Leptothrix cholodnii SP-6: one gene and its partner. The protein of the gene in region 1 interacts with the protein of each later gene in a pairwise test. Links are inferred from orthologs where the notes say so. Each region holds a gene or a part of one and is shown in the gene's direction. Other genes may lie near its edges. The genes, in order: ybgC and acpP.

The links.
Region 2: the proteins of ybgC (region 1) and acpP interact in binary tests that used the Escherichia coli proteins (3 or more experiments, as listed by UniProt). The link is inferred for Leptothrix cholodnii SP-6 from one-to-one orthologs.

Annotation. Positions count from the first base shown.
Region 1 is NC_010524.1:3,237,525-3,246,924, forward strand. Bases 3,972-6,884 are described here. They hold ybgC (tol-pal system-associated acyl-CoA thioesterase), read left to right. Parts: upstream 3,972-5,165; coding sequence 5,166-5,603; downstream 5,604-6,884. Other genes in these bases: LCHO_RS22290 (serine/threonine-protein kinase), read left to right, coding at 3,972-5,146; tolQ (protein TolQ), read left to right, coding at 5,600-6,310; LCHO_RS14725 (biopolymer transporter ExbD), read left to right, coding at 6,324-6,794; tolA (cell envelope integrity protein TolA), read left to right, coding at 6,810-6,884. Outside these bases: bifunctional diaminohydroxyphosphoribosylaminopyrimidine deaminase/5-amino-6-(5-phosphoribosylamino)uracil reductase RibD, read left to right, coding at 1-347; ribBA (bifunctional 3,4-dihydroxy-2-butanone-4-phosphate synthase/GTP cyclohydrolase II), read left to right, coding at 395-1,486; ribH (6,7-dimethyl-8-ribityllumazine synthase), read left to right, coding at 1,543-2,007; transcription antitermination factor NusB, read left to right, coding at 2,004-2,519; LCHO_RS14705 (pyridoxal phosphate-dependent aminotransferase), read left to right, coding at 2,622-3,812; more of LCHO_RS22290, read left to right, coding at 3,809-3,971; more of tolA, read left to right, coding at 6,885-7,814; LCHO_RS14735 (cyclic di-GMP phosphodiesterase), read left to right, coding at 7,888-9,288; LCHO_RS14740 (sensor domain-containing protein), read left to right, coding at 9,300-9,400.
Region 2 is NC_010524.1:650,782-660,200, reverse strand. Bases 1,017-3,948 are described here. They hold acpP (acyl carrier protein), read left to right. Parts: upstream 1,017-2,328; coding sequence 2,329-2,568; downstream 2,569-3,948. Other genes in these bases: LCHO_RS03050 (hypothetical protein), read left to right, coding at 3,888-3,948; fabF (beta-ketoacyl-ACP synthase II), read left to right, coding at 2,616-3,860; fabG (3-oxoacyl-ACP reductase FabG), read left to right, coding at 1,433-2,185; fabD (ACP S-malonyltransferase), read left to right, coding at 1,017-1,424. Also shown: LCHO_RS03075 (beta-ketoacyl-ACP synthase III), read left to right, coding at 1-409; more of fabD, read left to right, coding at 486-1,016; more of LCHO_RS03050, read left to right, coding at 3,949-4,382; RNA polymerase sigma factor RpoE, read left to right, coding at 4,372-4,980; LCHO_RS21920 (sigma-E factor negative regulatory protein), read left to right, coding at 5,006-5,653; LCHO_RS03035 (MucB/RseB C-terminal domain-containing protein), read left to right, coding at 5,650-6,813; LCHO_RS03030 (DegQ family serine endoprotease), read left to right, coding at 6,940-8,490; lepA (translation elongation factor 4), read left to right, coding at 8,937-9,419. UniProt on the Escherichia coli protein: Carrier of the growing fatty acid chain in fatty acid biosynthesis.

The DNA of each region.
Region 1 (9,400 bases):
CGCCGCTCGTGCAGTGCGTGTCGATGCCGGGCGGACCGGCCGGCAAGGTCGATCTGGCGGCGATGCTGGCCGACCTGGCGCGGCGCGGCGTCAACGAGCTGCACGTCGAGGCCGGCCATCGGCTCAACGGCTCGCTGCTGCGCGAGGGCCTGGTCGATGAATTCCTGGTCTACCTCGCACCCAAGCTGCTCGGCCTGGGCCGCGAGATGTGGAGCTGGGGCCCGCTCGAAAGCCTGGACCAGGCGATCGAGCTCGAATGGGGCGACGTCCAGTCCGTCGGAGGCGACCTGCGTCTGCTGGCGCGCCCGCGCGGCCGGCTCGCCGGCTGGCTGCCCGGCACGCCCTGAAGCCGCGATTGCAGCGGGCCCGGGCACCAGCCGCCTACAATTCACGGATGGCAATATCTCCAATTCCCGAGCTGGTGGCCGAACTGGCCGCCGGACGCATGGTCATCCTCGTCGACGAGGAAGACCGCGAAAACGAAGGCGACCTGGTCCTTGCGGCCGAGATGGTCACACCGGAAGCGATCAACTTCATGGCCAAGCACGGCCGTGGGCTGATCTGCCTGACGATGACGCGCGAGCGCTGCGATCACCTGCAACTGCCGCCGATGACGCCGCGCAACGGCACCAAGCACAGCACTGCGTTCACGGTCTCGATCGAAGCCCGCACCGGCGTGACCACCGGCATCTCGGCCGCCGATCGCTCGCGCACCGTCGAAGTGGCGGTGGCCCGCGACACCACGGCCGCCGATCTGGTCCAGCCCGGCCACATCTTCCCGCTGCAGGCGCAGGATGGCGGCGTGCTGATGCGCGCCGGCCATACCGAAGCCGGCTGCGACCTCGCCCGCATGGCCGGCCTGTCGGCCTCGTCGGTGATCTGCGAGATCATGAACGACGACGGCACGATGGCGCGCCTGCCCGAGCTGGAAGTGTTCGCCCAGCAGCACGGCCTGAAGATCGGCACCATCGCCGACCTCATCACCTACCGCAGCCGCAACGAATCGCTGGTCGAGCAGCTCTCGCGCCAGCAGCTCGCCACGCCGTGGGGCGGCTTCGACTGCCGCACCTTCCGCGACCGCACCGGCCAGATCCACCTGGCGCTGAGCCTGGGCGACTGGCAGCCCGAGGACGAAGTGCTGGTGCGCGTGCACGAGCCGCTGTCGGTGCTCGACCTGCTCGACGCCAGCACCTCGCGCCATTCGTGGTCGCTGCCGCAGGCGCTGACCACGCTGCAGGCCACCGGCCGCGGCGTGGCCGTGCTGCTCAATGCCGGCCGCGATGCCGAGGCGCTGCTCGGCCAGATCAAGCCCGACGGCTTCGAGCCGCAGCGCGGCTCCACCGACCTGCGCACCTACGGCGTGGGCGCGCAGATCCTGCTCGAGCTCGGCGTGCGCCGCATGAAGCTGATGAGCAACCGCCGCCGCCTGCCCAGCATGACCGGCTACGGCCTCGAAGTGACCGGCTTCATGCCGACCCCCGGCTGAATGCGCGCCCGGTCGTCGTCACCCACCCAGCACTCGAACCTTTCCAGGGAAACGCCATGAAAAACGCAGACCGGGGCGTCGCCGCGGAACTCGACGGATCGGACCTGCGCGTGGCCATCGTGCAGGCGCGCTTCAATGCCGCCATCACCGAACAGCTCGCCAGCAGCTGCATCGCCGAACTCGAGGCGCTGGGCGTGCTCGCCAAGCACATCAAGCACGTCACCGTGCCCGGCGCGCTCGAAGTGGCGCTGGCGCTGCAGGCGCTGGCCGAGCAGAAGGACCACGACGCGCTGATCGCGCTGGGCTGCATCATCCGCGGCGAGACCTACCACTTCGAGCTGGTCGCCAACGAAAGCGGCGCGGCGGTGACGCGGGTCTCGCTCGAACACGGCGTGCCGATCGCCAACGCCATCCTCACGGTCGAGAACGAGGCCCAGGCCTGGGCCCGTGCCGACGAAAAAGGCCGTGACGCCGCGCGTGTCGCGGTCGAGATGGCCAATCTGATGGAAGACCTCTCTTGAACGCTCCCCTGTCCAAGCCGGCGCCCGGCGGCAAGCCGCGCGGCAACGCCACGCCCGCCGGCGCGCCGCGCCCGAAGTCGGCCCGCCGACGTTCGCGTGAGCTGGCGCTGCAAGGCCTCTACGAATGGCAGGTCGGCCAGGCCGACTCGCACGTCGTCGAGGCCCACATGCGCGAGCAGGAAGACCACGCCAAGTGCGACACGGCGCATTTCTCGGCGCTGCTGCACGGCTGCATCGCCCAGGTGGCGGCGCTCGACGCGGTGCTGACGCCGCACCTCGACCGCCGCGTGCAGGAGCTGTCGCCGGTCGAACACGGCGTGCTGCTGATCGGCGCCTACGAGCTGCAGCACTGCCTCGACGTGCCGTACAAGGTGGCGATCAACGAGGCGGTCGAACTGGCCAAGTCGTTCGGCGGCACCGACGGGCACAAGTACGTCAACGGCGTGCTCGACAAGGCCGCCGCCGACCTGCGCCCCGCCGAAGTGGCCGCCCAGCGCAACCGCCGCACCTGATCCGGCCCGCAGCCGGATCGATCCTCCCACCCCACCGTCGCCACTAGCGTGTCCCACGCTGCAGGTTTCACCCTGAACCCGACCCCGGCCCGGACCGGGCCTTTGCGCCTGGCCCGCCGGGTCGACCAGATCGAGCCGTTCTGGGTGATGGAGTGCGCCAAGGCGGCCGACGAGATCGCCCGCAGCCCGGCCTGCGACCCGGCACTCGGCGGCGAGTCGATGATCTACCTGAACATCGGCGAGCCCGACTTCACCGCGCCGCCGCGGGTGCTCGAAGCCGCGCAGCGGTGCCTGGCCGAGGGCCGCACCCAGTACACGAGCGCCACCGGCCTGCCGGCGCTGCGCGAGGCGATCGCGCGCTGGTACGCCAGCCGCTGGGGTCTGGACATCGACCCGGCGCGCATCGTGATCACCGCCGGCGCCTCGGCCGCGCTGCAGCTGCTGTGCACCGCGCTGGTCGAGCCGGGCGACGAGATCCTGATGCCCGACCCGAGCTACCCCTGCAACCGCCATTTCGTGACGGCCGCAGGCGGCGTGCCCCGGCTGCTGCCGGCCGGCCCGGCGCAGCGTTTCCAGCTCGACGCCGCCTCGGTGGCCGAGGCCTGGGGCCCGGCCACGCGCGGCGTGATGCTGGCCTCGCCGTCCAACCCGACCGGCACCTCGATCGACGCCGACGAGCTGCAGCGCATCGTCGAAGTCGTGCGCGCGCGCGGCGGCATCACGATCGTCGACGAGATCTACCTCGCGCTCGGCTACGACAGCGCACACGACCGCAGCGCGCTGGCGCTGGGCGACGACGTGCTGGTGATCAACAGCTTCAGCAAGTACTTCGGCATGACCGGCTGGCGGCTCGGCTGGCTGGTGCTGCCGCCGGCGCTGGTCGGCGCGGTCGAGAAGCTGGCGCAGAACTTCTACATCTGCGCCTCGGCCGTGGCCCAGCACGCCGCGCTGGCGTGTTTCCACCCCGACACGCTGGCCGAGTGCGAGCGCCGCCGCGAGGTCATGCGCCAGCGCCGCGACGCCATCGTGCCGCAGCTCGAAGCGCTCGGCCTGGCCGTGCCGGTGCGCCCGGACGGCGCCTTCTACGTCTGGATGGACACCCGCCGCCATGCGAGCAACAGCTGGGATTTCTGCTTCGACATGATGCGCAGCGCACACGTGGCCCTCACCCCCGGACGCGATTTCGGCCATGCCGAGACCGCCCACTACGCCCGACTGTCGTTCGCCAGCTCGCTGCCGCAGCTGGAAGCGGCGGTGGCTCGCCTGCAGCGCGTCCTGCGCCCACAGTCATGAGCCGCATCACCCCGCACGCCCCCACCCGGCCCGGCCTGCTCGACACCACCGGGCCGCTCGACGCCGAGCTGTCCGGCCCGCTCAGCACCAGCGGCGCGCTCGATTTCCTGTCGCCGCGCCGGCACGAGGACACCCAGCGGCTCGACGGCAAGCCCGGGGCCCCCGCGGGCGCCGGGCCGAGCGGCCCCGACACCACGCCGCAGGTCGACCAGGTCGGCCGCTACAGCCTGGAGCAGCGCCTCGGCCAGGGCGGCCTGGGCACCGTCTGGTCGGCCTACGACACCGTGCTGGCGCGCCAGGTGGCAGTCAAGACGCTGACCATCGCCGCCGCGCCGGGTCAGCGCGAGGAACTCGCCGCCCGGGTGCTCGACGAGGCCCGCGCCGCCGCGCGCCTGAGCCACCCGCACATCGTCACCGTGCACGACGCCGGCGTCAGCCCCGAGGGCGCCTACATCGCGATGGAACTGCTGCGCGGCAAGGACCTTGCCGACCTGCTGCGCAGCGGCTGGCGGCCCAGCCCCGAGCAGGCCGCGCTGATCGTGCGGCGGGTCGCCGACGCGCTCGGCTACGCCCACAGCAAGGGCGTGATCCACCGCGACGTCAAGCCGGCCAACATCTTCATGGTCGGCCGCACCCGGCCGGTGGTGCTCGATTTCGGCATCGCCCGCCTGATCAACCGAGACCAGGGCGGCCCCGCGCTGGGTTCGCCGTATTACGCCGCGCCCGAGCAGTACGACGGCCGCGAATGCGATCAGCGCAGCGACGTCTACTCGCTCGGCGTGGTGCTCTACGAACTATTGACCGGCCAGCGGCCCTACAACGGCAGCTCGCTCGACGAGATCCGCCAGGCCGTGCGCACCGGCCGGGCTCAGCGGCCGACCCAGATCATCGCGGCGGTGCCGCCCGCGCTCGAGACGCTGGTGATGCAGGCGATCGACATCGATCCCGCCGCACGCCCACGTTCGGCCGGCGCGATGGCGCGCGAGCTGCGCACCTGGCTCGCCACCCTGCCCAACGCCCCCAACGCCACCTGGCCGCAGCAGCCCCCGGCCGCCAGCGCCGACCCGGCCCGTGCGCAGCGCCCGAACGCCGAGGCGGTCACGCGCCGGCGCGCCGAGCTGGAGGTGGCCTCGCTGCCGCCGGCTGCCAATCCGGGCGTCGCGCCGGCCGCCGACTTCCCGTCGCTGCCGACGAATCCGGCCGCCGGCGAAGCCGATCCCGCATCTCGGGGCACCGGCACGGCGCCGGGCCGGCCCTCCTTGCTGCCCGCCGTGCTGGTGGCCTGCGTGCTGGGGCTGCTGGTGCTGGTCGGCTGGCTGATGCTGAGCCGTTGAACCGAGCCATCCCATCACCGTGAACGCACCGATCCGGCCCGCAGACCGCGCGGCGACTGCCCCCTTCACCTGGCCCCTGCGCGTCTACTGGGAAGACACCGACGCCGGCGGCGTGGTCTTCTACGCCAACTACCTGAAGTTCTTCGAGCGCGCGCGCACCGAATGGCTGCGCAGCCTGGGCTTCTCGCAGGAGCAGTTGCGCCTCGATACCGGCGTGATGTTCGTCGTCACCGATACTTCGGTGCGCTACCGCCAACCCGCCCGGCTCGACGAAGAACTGCACGTCAGCGTGCGGGTGGTCGAACAAGGCCGCGCCAGCCTGGTGATCGACCAGCAGGTGCAGCGCGCCGACACGCTGCTGGTCGAAGGCCGCATCCGCATCGGCTGCGTCGACAGCCGCACTTTCGTGCCGCGACGCATCCCCCCTTTCATCCTTGAACGAATGACTGCTGCATGAACCAGGACCTGAATATCCTGCACCTCATCACCCAGGCCAGCTTTGTGGTCCAGCTGGTGATGGCGACACTGATGCTGGTTTCGCTGGCGAGCTGGGCCGTGATCTTCGGCAAGCTGATCGGCCTGCGCCGGGTGCGCGGCGCCAACGACGGCTTCGAGCGCGAGTTCTGGTCGGGCCGCAACGTCCAGGAGCTCTACGCCCACAGCGAGCGCAACGCCGAGATCGGCGCGCCGCTCGAACGCATCTTCGCGTCGGGCATGCGCGAGTTCCTGAAGCTGCGCGAGCGCCGCGTCGGCGATGCCGGCTCGCTGCTCGACGGCGCGCGCCGCGCCATGCGCGCGAGCCTGCAGCGCGAGATGGACGCGGTCGAGCACAACCTGTCGTTCCTGGCCACGGTCGGCTCGGTGTCGCCGTACGTGGGCCTGTTCGGCACGGTGTGGGGGATCATGCATGCCTTCACCGGCCTGGCCAACGTGCAGCAGGTGTCGCTGGCCACCGTCGCGCCCGGCATCGCCGAGGCCCTGGTGGCGACCGCGATCGGCCTGTTCGCGGCCATCCCGGCGGTGATCGCCTACAACCGCTTCTCGCGCGACATCGACCGCATCGCGATCCAGCTCGAGACCTTCGTCGAGGAGTTCTCCAACATCCTGGCGCGCAACATCGGCCAGGGCGCGGGCGCGGGTGCCTCGGCGCCCAACACGCGCTGAGCCGGAGACACCCATGGCAGCCCTCGCCAGCCGCGGCTCACGCCGGCGCACCATCAACGAGATCAACATGGTGCCGTTCATCGACGTCATGCTGGTGCTGCTGATCATCTTCATGGTCAGCGCCCCGCTGATGACACCCGGCGTGATCGACCTGCCCAGCATCGGCCAGGCCCAGCGCCAGCCCGACAAGGTGATCGAGGTCATCATCGACAGCGCCGAGATGCTGCGCCTGAAGGTCAGCGGCCCGCCCGGCAGCGCCGGCGCCGGCACCCCGGCCGACAAGGCAGGCAGCGAAGGCGAGCGCATCGCGCTGCGCCAGCTGAGCCCGCGCGTCAAGGCGCTGCAGGGCGGCTCGAACCAGGTGCCGGTGATCATCTCGGCCGACAAGGGCGTCAAGTACGAGGCCGTCGTGCGCATCATGGACACGCTGCAGAAAGCCGGCGTGGCCCGCGTCGGACTGGCCGTGCGCACCACCGGCACCTGAACGATGGCGACGAGGATGGCAAGCCCCGAGCTGGCGCTGGACGCGATGCGCCGCCCGCCGTCGCCCGACGGCATGGGCGCGGGCACGACGCTGGCCGTGCTGGTGCACGTCGGCCTGGTCGCCGCGCTGGCCTACGGCGTGGCTTGGCGGCGCCACGAGGTCAACACCGTCTCGGCCGAACTCTGGGCCGCCGTGCCGCAGATCGCCGCGCCGATGGCCGCCGAGCCCCCGCCGCCGGCCGTGCCCACGCCGGCACCGAAGCCGGCCCCTACCCCGCCGCCGCCTCCTGCGCCAGCCCCGCAGCCGCCACCCAAGGCCGAACCGAAACCCAGCCGCGACGCCGACATCGCGCTCGAGAAGGCACGCAAGAAGGCCGAGGCCGAGCGCGAAGAAGCCGAGCGCCTGGCCGAGAAGAAAAAGGCCGACGAGAAGAAGGCCCGGGACAAGCGCCTGGCCGACGAGAAGGCCGAAAAGCTCGCCAAGGCCGAGAAGGAAAAGGCCGAGAAGGCTGAAAAGGCGGAGAAAGCCGAAAAGGCCGAAGCCAAGCGCCTGGCTGACAAGAAGGAGGCCGAGGCAAAGGATCGCGCCGAAGCCGCCAAGGACGCCCGCGCCGCCAAGGCGCAGGCCGACGCCCTGGCCAAGCAGCGCGCCGACAACCTGCGGCGCCTGAACCAGCAGCTGGGCAACAACCCGGCCGTCGGCAACGCGACCACGCCCAGCGCCGGCACCGCGGCGCAGTCGGCCGCGCCGTCGGCCGGCTACGAGGGCCGCATCCGCGCGCGCATCCTGCCCAACATCGTCTTCACCGGCCGCATCAGCGGGCCGACGGTGGCCGAGGTCGAGGTGCGGGTGGCGCCCGACGGCACCATCCTCGGCAGCCGCCTGCTCAAGTCGAGCGGTCTGGCCGAATGGGACCAGGCGGTGCTGCGCGCCATCGAGCGCACCGAGATCCTGCCGCGCGACATCGACGGCCGGGTGCCGCCGCTGATGGTGCTGAGCTTCGACCCGAACCGGCGCTGATTCAAGTTCGCTCGGCGCGTCACCGATAAAGCTCTCAGAACCGGCCTGGCCGGTGCCTGACTGGGCCTGATCGATGACCGCCACCGCCAACCGCCTGCTCCTGAAAATCGACGCCCTGCGACTGGGCATGTTCGTCCAGCTCGACCTCGGCTGGATGAATCACCCGTTCCCGCGCAGCCGCTTCAAGCTCGACGATCCGGCGCAGATCGCCACCCTGCGTCAGCTCGGCGTGCTGGAAGTGCTGGTGCGACCGGACCTGAGCGATCCGGTGGCGTTTGCCGACAGCGCCCACGACGCCGGCCACGTCGCGGCTGCCGAGCCGGCGCCGTCTGGCGACACGGCCGCTGCCATCCCGACCCCCGCAGCAGCCACGGCTGCCGCCGACAGCAGCCCGCTGCGCCGGCGCATGCTCGAGCCGTGCTCGCAGCGCGAGCCGCTGCGTGCCGGCGACCCGACGCTGGCGATGCGGCGCGCGCAGCTCGGCCGCGAACGCGACAGCCTGGCACGCAGCGAACGCCTGCACGCGCAGGCCAGCCGCGCCTGGCTCGGCATCACCCGCGACGCGGTCAACAACCCGACCGGCGCGCACCACGCTGCGCTGCTGCTGGCCGACGGGCTGGTCGACGAACTGCTGGGCGACGACGACACCACCATCCGCGTGCTCAGCGAAGCCGCCGGCACCGCCGCTTCGCAGCATGCGCTCAACGTGACGGTGCTGTCGCTGCTGCTCGGCCGCAGCCTGGGCCTGGACGAAGCGACGATGCAGACCCTGGCCCTGGGCGCGCTGCTGCACGACATCGGCAAGCTGCTGCTGCCCGACCACCTGCGCAACGCCGACGCCAGCAACGGCGCGCTGCTGCTGCGTGAACGCCGCGAACACGTCGCCCAGGGCGCGCGCCTCGGCCTGGCGATGGGCCTGCAGGCCGCGGCGCTGCAGGTGATCAGCCAGCACCACGAGCAGCACGACGGCAGCGGCCTGCCGCTGGGCCTGGCGGGCAACGCGATCGCGATGCCCGCGCGCGTGGTCGCGCTGGTCGACACCTACGACCGGCTGTGCAACCCGATGGCCGGCCAGCCGCTGCGCACCCCGCACGAGGCGCAGGCGCTGCTGTTCGCGCACATGCGCAAGCAGCTCGATCCGGCCGTGCTGGCCGCGTTCATCAAGCTGCTGGGCGTCTACCCGCCCGGCTCGGTGGTGCAGCTCAACGACGAGCGGCTGGCGCTGGTGGTGGCGGTGCATCCGCAGCGCCCGCTCAAGCCGAGCGTGGTGGTGCACGACCCGCGCGTGCCGCGCGACGAGGCGCTGATCGTGCACCTGCAGCAAGAGCCCGGCCTGGGCATCCGCCGCAGCCTGCACCCGCAGCACCTGCCGCGGGCGGTGGTGGACTACCTGTCGCCCCGCGAGCGCGTCAGCTACTACTTCGCCCACGGCCTCGAACCGGCGGTGACAGCCACACACGGCCAGGCGGCGTGAAGCCCGACACCATGTCTCATCGCCTGCCCCCTCCCCTGCGCGACATCGAGTCGCCCGCCGGCGGCCCGGCCGCCCAGCCGACGGTCGAACCGGCCCTGCAGCAGCTGCTCGC
Region 2 (9,419 bases), 2.6 Mb from region 1 along the record:
CCGGCATGTCGAGATCCTGTGCGTGCCCGGCACCGTCTCGGGCGGGCAGATCCTCGGCGATCCGCTGCTCAAGATGGACGGCCAGGCGGTCTTCAAGCTGGCCGTGGGCGTGCTCGAAAGTGCCGCGCGGGCCGTGCTGGCCAAGGCCGGCAAGGACAGCAGCGACATCGACTGGCTGATCCCGCACCAGGCCAACATCCGCATCATGCACGGCACGGCGCGCAAGCTGAAGCTGCCGCTGGACAAGCTGATCGTCACGGTCGACGAGCACGGCAACACGTCGGCCGCATCCATCCCGCTGGCGCTCGACCAGGCGGTGCGCAGCGGTCGCGTCCAGCGCGGCCAGACCCTGATGCTCGAAGGCGTCGGCGGCGGCTTCACCTGGGGCGCCGTACTCGTCGAGTTCTGATCGGGCGCGCGGTGCGCGCGCTCGATCCGTCCACGCACGGGCCGTTCCATCCACACACACCCATCGGAGTCTGCACATGACCGCGTTCGCCTTCGTCTTTCCCGGTCAGGGATCCCAGTCGGTGGGCATGCTGTCCGCCTGGGGCGACCACCCCGCCGTGCGCAGCACCCTCGATGAAGCCAGCGCCGCGCTGGGCGAGAACGTCGCCGAGCTGATCGCCAACGGCCCCAAGGAAGCGCTCGACCTGACGACCAACACCCAGCCGGTCATGCTGACCGCGGGCATCGCCTGCTACCGCGCCTGGATCGCCGAAGGCGGTGCCGCACCCGCCGCGCTGGCGGGTCACTCGCTGGGCGAATACACCGCGCTGGTGGCCGCCGGCGCCCTGAGCCTGGCCGATGCGCTGCCGCTGGTGCGCCTGCGTGCCCAGGCGATGCAGGACGCCGTGCCGGTCGGCCAGGGCGGCATGGCCGCGATCCTGGGGCTCGACGCCGAGGCCGTGCGCGCCGGTTGCGCCCAGGCCGCCACCCAAAGCGGCGAAGTGGTCGAGGCCGTCAACTTCAACGACCCCAAGCAGATCGTCATCGCCGGCAGCAAGGCCGGGGTCGAAAAGGGCTGCGAAGTCCTGAAGGCGCTGGGCGCCAAGCGCGCGCTGCCGCTGCCGGTGTCGGCACCCTTTCACTCCAGCCTGATGAAGCCGGCGGCCGAGCGACTGCGCGAGCGGCTGCTGAGCGTGCGCATCGCGACGCCGCAGATTCCGGTGTTCAACAACGTCGACGTGGCGGTGCAGACCGAAGCCGACGCGATCCGCGACGCCCTCTACCGCCAGGCCTTCAGCCCCGTGCGCTGGGTCGAACTGGTGCAGATGCTGAGGGCGCAGGGCATCACTCATGTGGTGGAATGCGGCCCTGGCAAGGCACTGGCCGGCATGGTCAAGCGCATCGATGCCGAGCTGGTGGCCATCAACCTGTTCGACCCTGCCAGCCTCGCCGACGTAAAAGGACAACTCGCTTGAGCTCGACGATGAACCCCGCCGCTGATACGACCCCCGCCCAGATCGCCCTCGTGACCGGCGCCAGCCGCGGCATCGGCCGCGCGATTGCGCTGACGCTGGCCCAGCGTGGCTACAAGGTGATCGGCACGGCCACCAGCGAGTCCGGCGCCGCGGCGATCGCCGACGCACTGGCCGCCTACGGCGGCCGTGGCCTGGCACTCGACGTGACCGACAGCGCTGCGCTCGACGCGGCGATCGACGGCATCGTCAAGCAGGACGGCGGTCTGCACGTGCTGGTCAACAACGCCGGCATCACCCGCGACACGCTGGCGATGCGACTGAAGGACGACGACTGGGACGCGGTCATCGACACCAACCTGAAGGCCGTCTTCCGCGCCTGCCGCGCGGCGATCCGGCCGATGATGAAACAGCGCTCGGGCCGCATCATCAACATCACCTCGGTGGTGGGCGCGTCGGGCAACCCGGGCCAGGCCAACTATTGCGCCTCGAAGGCCGGCGTGGCCGGAATGACCCGCTCGCTGGCTCGCGAACTGGGTAGCCGCAACATCACGGTCAACTGCGTCGCACCGGGCTTCATCGCCACCGACATGACCGAATCGCTGGCCGAGGCACAGAAGGCCGCCTTGATGGCGCAGATTCCGCTGGGCCGTCTGGGCTCGCCGGCGGACATCGCCGAGGCCGTCGCCTTCCTCGCCTCGCCGGCCGCGGCCTACATCACCGGCACCGAATTGCACGTCAACGGCGGCATGTACATGAATTGAAGCGCTCAGGCGCCGTCACCGACCGACCTTGGGGGCCGACTCCCGACCTGCGCGGCCCTCGGGTGACTCCGGAAGAATGGATCTTCGGAGCCCTTAGAATCGCAGGCTGTTTTTTGCACTACCCTCCCGGAGGAGAACCCCTCATGAGCGACATCGAAGCACGCGTCAAGAAGATCATCGCCGAACAACTCGGCGTGGCCGAAGCAGAGGTCACGAGCGAGAAGGCCTTCGTGGCCGACCTGGGCGCTGACTCGCTCGACACCGTCGAACTGGTGATGGCGCTGGAAGACGAATTCGGCATCGAGATCCCCGATGAAGAAGCCGAGAAGATCACCACGGTCCAGCTCGCCATCGATTACGCCAAGAACAACGTCAAGGCCTGATCGGCCTGCGTGACTTGCCCCGCGCCCCCCTTCAGCACGCAAAACGCATGACTCGTCGCCGTATCGTCGTGACCGGACTTGGCATTGTTTCCCCGATCGGGAACACGGTTGCCGAGTCCTGGGACAACCTGATCGCTGGCCGTTCCGGCATCGACCACGTCACCCGCTTTGACGCGGCCAATCTGGCCGTGCGCTTCGCTGGCGAAGTCAAAGGCTTCAATATCGAGGATTACATCCCCGCCAAGGAAGCCCGCCACATGGACGCCTTCATCCACTTCGGCATTGCGGCATCGCTGCAGGCCGTGCGGGATTCGGGGCTGCCCACCGGCGACGCGCTGACCGAGGAGCTGGCCGAGCGCATCGGCGTGATGGTGGGCTCGGGCATCGGCGGCCTGCCGATGATCGAGAACACCCACGACGAGTACCGCGAGCGTGGGCCGCGGCGCATTTCCCCGTTTTTCGTACCCGCCTCGATCATCAACATGATCTCCGGACATGTGTCGATCAAGTGCGGCTACAAGGGTCCCAACCTGGCGATGGTGACGGCCTGCACCACCGGCCTGCACAGCATCGGCATGGCGGCACGGATGATCGCGCACGGCGATGCCGACGTGATGATCGCCGGCGGCGCGGAGTCGACCATCTCGCCGCTGGGCATCGGCGGTTTCGCCTCGGCGAAGGCGCTTTCGACCCGCAATGACGACCCCAAGGCCGCATCGCGCCCCTGGGATCGCGATCGCGACGGCTTCGTGCTCGGCGAAGGTGCCGGCGTGATGGTGGTCGAAGAATACGAACACGCCAAGAAGCGTGGCGCCAAGATCTACGCCGAACTGACCGGTTTCGGCATGACGGGCGATGCGTATCACATGACGGCACCCAACGTCGACGGCCCGCGCCGCTCGATGCAGCTCGCGCTGAAGGATGCCGGCGTCAACGCCTCGGACGTCCAGTTCATCAACGCCCACGGCACCTCGACGCCGCTGGGTGACGCCAACGAGACCAACGCGATCAAGCTCGCGTTCGGTGACCACGCCAAGAAGCTGGTGGTGAACTCGACCAAGTCGATGACCGGCCATCTGCTGGGCGGCGCCGGCGGCATCGAGTCGATCTTCACGGTGCTGGGCCTGTACCACCAGATCTCGCCGCCGACGATCAACCTGGACAACCAGGATCCGGCCTGCGACCTCGACTACTGCGCCAACACGGCGCGTGAGATGAACATCGAGGTGGCGGTCAAGAACAACTTCGGCTTCGGCGGCACCAACGGCACGCTGGTGTTCCGCCGCGTCTGAACCCCAGCCTGACACCGGAGATCCACCATGCACACGGCACCAGCGGTGTCGGTGCAAGTCGATGCCGAGCCGCGCTGGCGGCTTGCACTGGCGGTGCTCAGCCTGCTCGCGCCGCTGACCGTGGCGACATGGTGGGCCTACAGGACCCTGAACAGCGACACCTGGTGGATCCCCGGATCCGTCGGCGCGGCGTTGTGCCTCTTCGCCCTGACAGCGTGGGCCGCACGACAGGGCTGGCAACTGCGCACGCCCGACTGCCTGTCCATCCAATGGAGCGGCGCCGAGTGGACGCTCGTCGATCGCGGCGGCCGGGCCTCGACCGGCGATCTGGCCGTGGTGATCGATCTGGGCCACTGGATGCTGTTGCGCTTCGATCACCCGCCGAGCACCCGCCCGGCGTTGCGCCGCAGGGTCTGGATTCCCGTCGCCGAGCCGCTCGTGCGGCAGCACTGGCACGCGCTGCGCTGCGCGGTGCATGGCGCCAGGCCTGCCGACCGTGACGGGCGCGACCATGAGCGCTGACGCCGACGCCCTGCTGGTCGAGCGCGCCAAGCTGGGCGAGATGCAGGCCTTCGAGATGCTGGTGGTCAAGTACCAGCGGCGCATCGAACGCCTGATCGGCCGCTTCGTGCGCGACACCGACCTGGTCGCCGACGTGGCGCAGGAAACCTTCATCCGCGCCTACCGCGCGCTGCCACAGTTCCGCGGCGAGAGCGCGTTCTACACCTGGCTCTACCGGATCGCGGTCAACACCGCGAAGAAGACCCTGGCCGACCTGAAGCGCGATCCGGTCATGACCGAATCCGCGCTTGCCGCGGCTCGTCAGGACGACGACGAAACTTCCCGGCCCGAACACGAACTAAGCCACAACGAGACGCCCGAAGCGGTCCTGGCCAGCCGCGAGATCGCAGCGACCGTCAACGCGGCGATCCAGGCCTTGCCGGAGGATCTGCGCCAAGCGGTCCTGTTGCGAGAAGTCGAAGGCCTGTCCTACGAAGAGATTGCCAGCGCGATGAACTGCCCGATCGGCACCGTGCGCTCGCGCATCTTCCGCGCCCGCGAGGCCATCGCCACGCGGTTGCGGCCTTTGCTGGACACCCGCGAGGGGCAGCGCTGGTGAAGCGAAACACGGCATGGAGTCAATCATGAGCGAGTCGGATCGAGCCGAGGACAGCACCGCACAGCGGATCTCGGCCCTGGTGGACGGCGAACTGGCCGCCGCGGAGGTGGCCGACACCTGCCGCGCCTGGCGCACGGATGCGCGGCTGCGCGCCGACTGGCACGCCTACAGCCTGATCGGCGACGTGCTGCGCTCCACCGATCTGGCCCATCCGCCGGCGCGCGACCAGGCATTCCTGGGTGCGCTGCGCGAGCGGCTGGCGCTCGAACCGGTCGTGCTGGCGCCCGCCCGCCCCGAGCCGCCGCAGCAGGCCCCTGCCGCAGCGGTCGTCAATGGCAGGCCGGCATCCGTCACGCCCTTGCGTGCGCGGCGACCGCGCTGGGTGACACCCGTGGGCATTGCGGCCGGTGTCGCGATGGTCGCCGGTCTGGCCTGGACGATGCGCCCGCCCGCCACCGAGCCCCTGCAGCAGATGGCACGGATGGCGCTGCCGCCACCGTCACAGCCCGTCGAACCGGCCGCGCGGGCCGAGGCCGTGGCGGTGCTGGCGCCCGACACCCGCGAGCAGCTCGAGCCCTACCTGAACGCGCACCGCATGGTGCCGGCCAAGGCCGCGTTCGGCCCGGCGCCGGGTTTCATGCGCAGCGTGGCCCACGAGCCGGGATCTCGATGAAGCGCACGATCGGGTCGATCGAACGGCCACCGTCACGCCAGCGCCCGCTGCGGCCCCTGGCGATCGCCGGCTTGTGCTGGGCCGCGCTGGGCGCGCAGTCGGCCGTCCTGGCAGCGCAGCCGGCAACGGGGACGGTGGCATCGGCACAGCCCGCGGCCTCGGCGCCGTCGAGCCACCCGGATCCGGCGACCGTGATCCGGCGCATCCAGGATGCGGCCAACCGCCACAGCTTCAGCGGCACCTTCGTCGTCAGCGCCGGCGGGGCCATGACGAGCCTGCGCATCACCCACGTCAGCGACGGCCACAACCAGATCGAGCGTGTCGAGACGCTCGACGGTCAGATGCGCCAGGTCTATCGCCACAACGATCTGGTGCATGTGCTGTGGCCTCGCAGTCACGCCGCCATCATCGAGCACCGCGACCTCGGCCTGGGTTACCCGGCCGTGTTGCAGACGGGTTCGGCCGCCCGGCTCGACATGTACGAGCTCAAGAGCGCCGGCATCGACCGGGTCGCCGGACTGGAGGCCGAGGTGCTGCAGCTGCGCCCGCGTGACGCGCACCGCTACGGCCAGCGCCTGTGGCTCGAACGCCAGACCGGCCTGCTGCTGCGCACCGACATCCTCGGCCCGCAGGGCGAGCTGATCGAAAGCGCCGGCTTTTCCGAGCTGAAGTGGTCGGCCCGGTCGCAATCGCAGACGCAGGCGCAATCGCAGACCCTGCTCGCCGAGATGCACCGCCTCAAGGGCTACCGCATCGAGCGGCCCAAGCTGACGCACACCGAACTCGAACGCGAAGGCTGGATGCTGCGCACGCCGGTGGCCGGTTTCAGGGTGCTGCACACCTACGCGCATCCCCCCGGCCTGCCGTCGCACGGCGCGCACGCGCCCGACGCGGTGCGCACCGCATCGGGCGACGCAGCAGCACCCAACCCGCAAGGTGGCGTGCTGCAGGCGGTGTTCAGCGACGGCCTGACGACGGTCTCGCTGTTCATCGAGCGCTACGACGCCGGCCGGCATCAGCGCGAGGCGCCGGCGGCCAGCCAGGGCGCGACCCAGGCGATCGGCCAGCGCCATGGCGACTGGTGGATCACGGCGGTCGGCGACGTGCCGCGCGCCACGCTGCGCCAGTTTGCGGCGCAGATCGAGCGTCGCAAGCCTTGACGAGGCCGCTGCGCACGGCGGCGCAGCCGGGGCGATCGCAGCCGTCGCGGCGGGGGCTTGAAATCGGCCCCGCGGCGCCAACAAAGACCGTGCCCTGTTACGCTGATCTCAAACAGAGAGGTTTGCATGTCTGAACATTCGTCGCGCACGAGCGTGCACAAGCGATCCGATTCCACCCCTCGCAGCGTTGCCGCCCTGCGCTGGCTCGCCCCCCTGCTGACGGCGGCGTGCCTGCTGCCGACACCGGCCCTGGCCCAGTCGGGCGGCGCGCAGGCTGCAGCTGCCCAGGCCGGCGCGGCGGCACCGCTGGTGCGCGGACTGCCCGACTTCACCGAACTGGTCGAGCAGGTCGGCCCGGCGGTGGTCAACATCCGCACCACCGCCAAGGCCCGCACGGCGCGCTCGGACAACCCGGCCGACGAGGAGATGCAGGAGTTCTTCCGCCGCTTCTTCGGCGTGCCGATCCCGCGCCAGGGCCCACGTCAGGGGCCGCCCGGCCAGGGCCAGAGCGAAGAAGAAGCGGTGCCGCGCGGCGTCGGCTCGGGCTTCATCGTCAGCAGCGACGGCTTCGTGATGACCAACGCGCATGTGGTCGAGGGCGCCGACGAAGTCACGGTGCGCCTGACCGACAAGCGCGAGTTCAAGGCCCGCGTGGTGGGCGCCGACAAGCGCACCGACATCGCGGTGCTCAAGCTCGACGCCACCGGCCTGCCGGCGGTGCGCCTGGGCGACGTCAGCCGTCTCAAGGTCGGCGAATGGGTGATCGCGATCGGCTCGCCCTTCGATCTCGACAACACGGTGACGGCCGGCATCGTCAGCGCCAAGGCGCGTGACACCGGCGACCTGGTGCCGTTCATCCAGACCGACGTGGCGATCAACCCCGGCAACTCCGGCGGGCCGCTGATCAACCTGCGCGGCGAGGTGGTGGGCGTGAACTCGCAGATCTACAGCCGCTCGGGCGGCTACATGGGCATCTCGTTCGCGATCCCGATCGACGAGGCCAGCCGCGTGGCCGACCAGCTGCGCACCAGCGGCCGGGTGGTGCGCGGGCGCATCGGCGTGCAGATCGGCGAGGTCACCAAGGACGTGGCCGAGTCGCTCGGCCTGGGCAAGGCGGCCGGCGCGCTGGTGCGCTCGGTCGAGGACGGCAGCCCGGCCGGCAAGGCGGGCCTGGAAGCCGGTGACATCGTGACGCGCTTCGACGGCAAGCCGGTCGAGAAGTGGAACGACCTGCCGCGCCTGGTCGGCAAGACCGCACCGGGCACCAAGACCACGATCCAGGTGTTCCGCCGCGGCAGCATGCGCGATCTCAGCGTCACCGTCGCCGAGCTCGAAGCCGAAGCCGCCGCCAGGCCGGCCAGCACCGAGCCCGCACCGGCCAAGCCGGCCGCACCCGCCACGGTCAGCCTGCTGGGCCTGACGGTGAGCGACCTGAGTGCCAAGCAGCGCGAGGAGCTCAAGGTCAAGGGCGGCGTGCGGGTCGACGCGGTGGACGGCGCGGGCGGGCGGGCCGGCCTGCGCGAGGGCGACATCATCCTGGCGGTGGCCAACACCGAGATCACCAACCTGCGCCAGTTCGAGGCGGTGGTCGGCAAGCTCGACAAGAGCAAGCCGGTCAACCTGCTGTTCCGCCGCGGCGAGTGGGCCCAGTACGCGGTGATCCGGCCCGGCAAATGAGCGATCCGGCGTGCTGCGCCATCGGCTCGAATCCCTCGACGCCCGAACGGGGATTTCACATCGAAGAAAACCGCAGCACGCCAGTCGGATTTCCGACGCCTTCTTGAACGCATCCAGGCACGCCCTGAACTGACGAAACACCCGCCTGCCGGACGCCCCACGCCCGGCGGACGAGGGCCCACCGCGGCCGGAAACCCTCACCACCTTGGCCCTGATCGCAGCCGGCACCAACCGCCCGGACTGCTTGCGCCGGGAGGTTTTGGCTACAATAAAGTCCCAACAAAGCAGTTGCCATACCTTTTTGTTGGAAGGCGCGTCATCTCTTGGGCGTGCCTTTTTTTTGTTTCTGCCCCGGCGCCGCGCGCCTTCACATCGCTGCACGATCTGAGCCGACAAGGTGTTGCCGACACCGTTGTGGCTAGAGCCGCCGAGCGTCTCGACGACCCATGGACCACATCCGCAATTTTTCGATCATCGCCCACATCGACCACGGCAAGAGCACGCTGGCCGACCGGATCATCCAGCGGTGCGGCGGCCTCAGCGATCGCGAGATGGAGGCCCAGGTGCTCGACTCGATGGACATCGAACGCGAGCGCGGCATCACGATCAAGGCCCAGACCGCTGCGCTGCAGTACAAGGCACGCGACGGTCAGGTCTACAACCTGAACCTGATCGACACCCCCGGGCACGTCGACTTCAGCTATGAAGTCAGCCGTTCGCTGTCGGCCTGCGAAGGCGCGCTGCTGGTGGTGGACGCCAGCCAGGGCGTCGAGGCGCAGACGGTGGCCAACTGCTACACCGCGCTCGACCTCGGCGTCACGGTGGTGCCGGTGCTCAACAAGATGGATCTGCCCAACGCGGATCCCGACAACGCCAAGGCCGAGATCGAGGACGTGATCGGCATCGACGCCGACGACGCGATCCCCTGC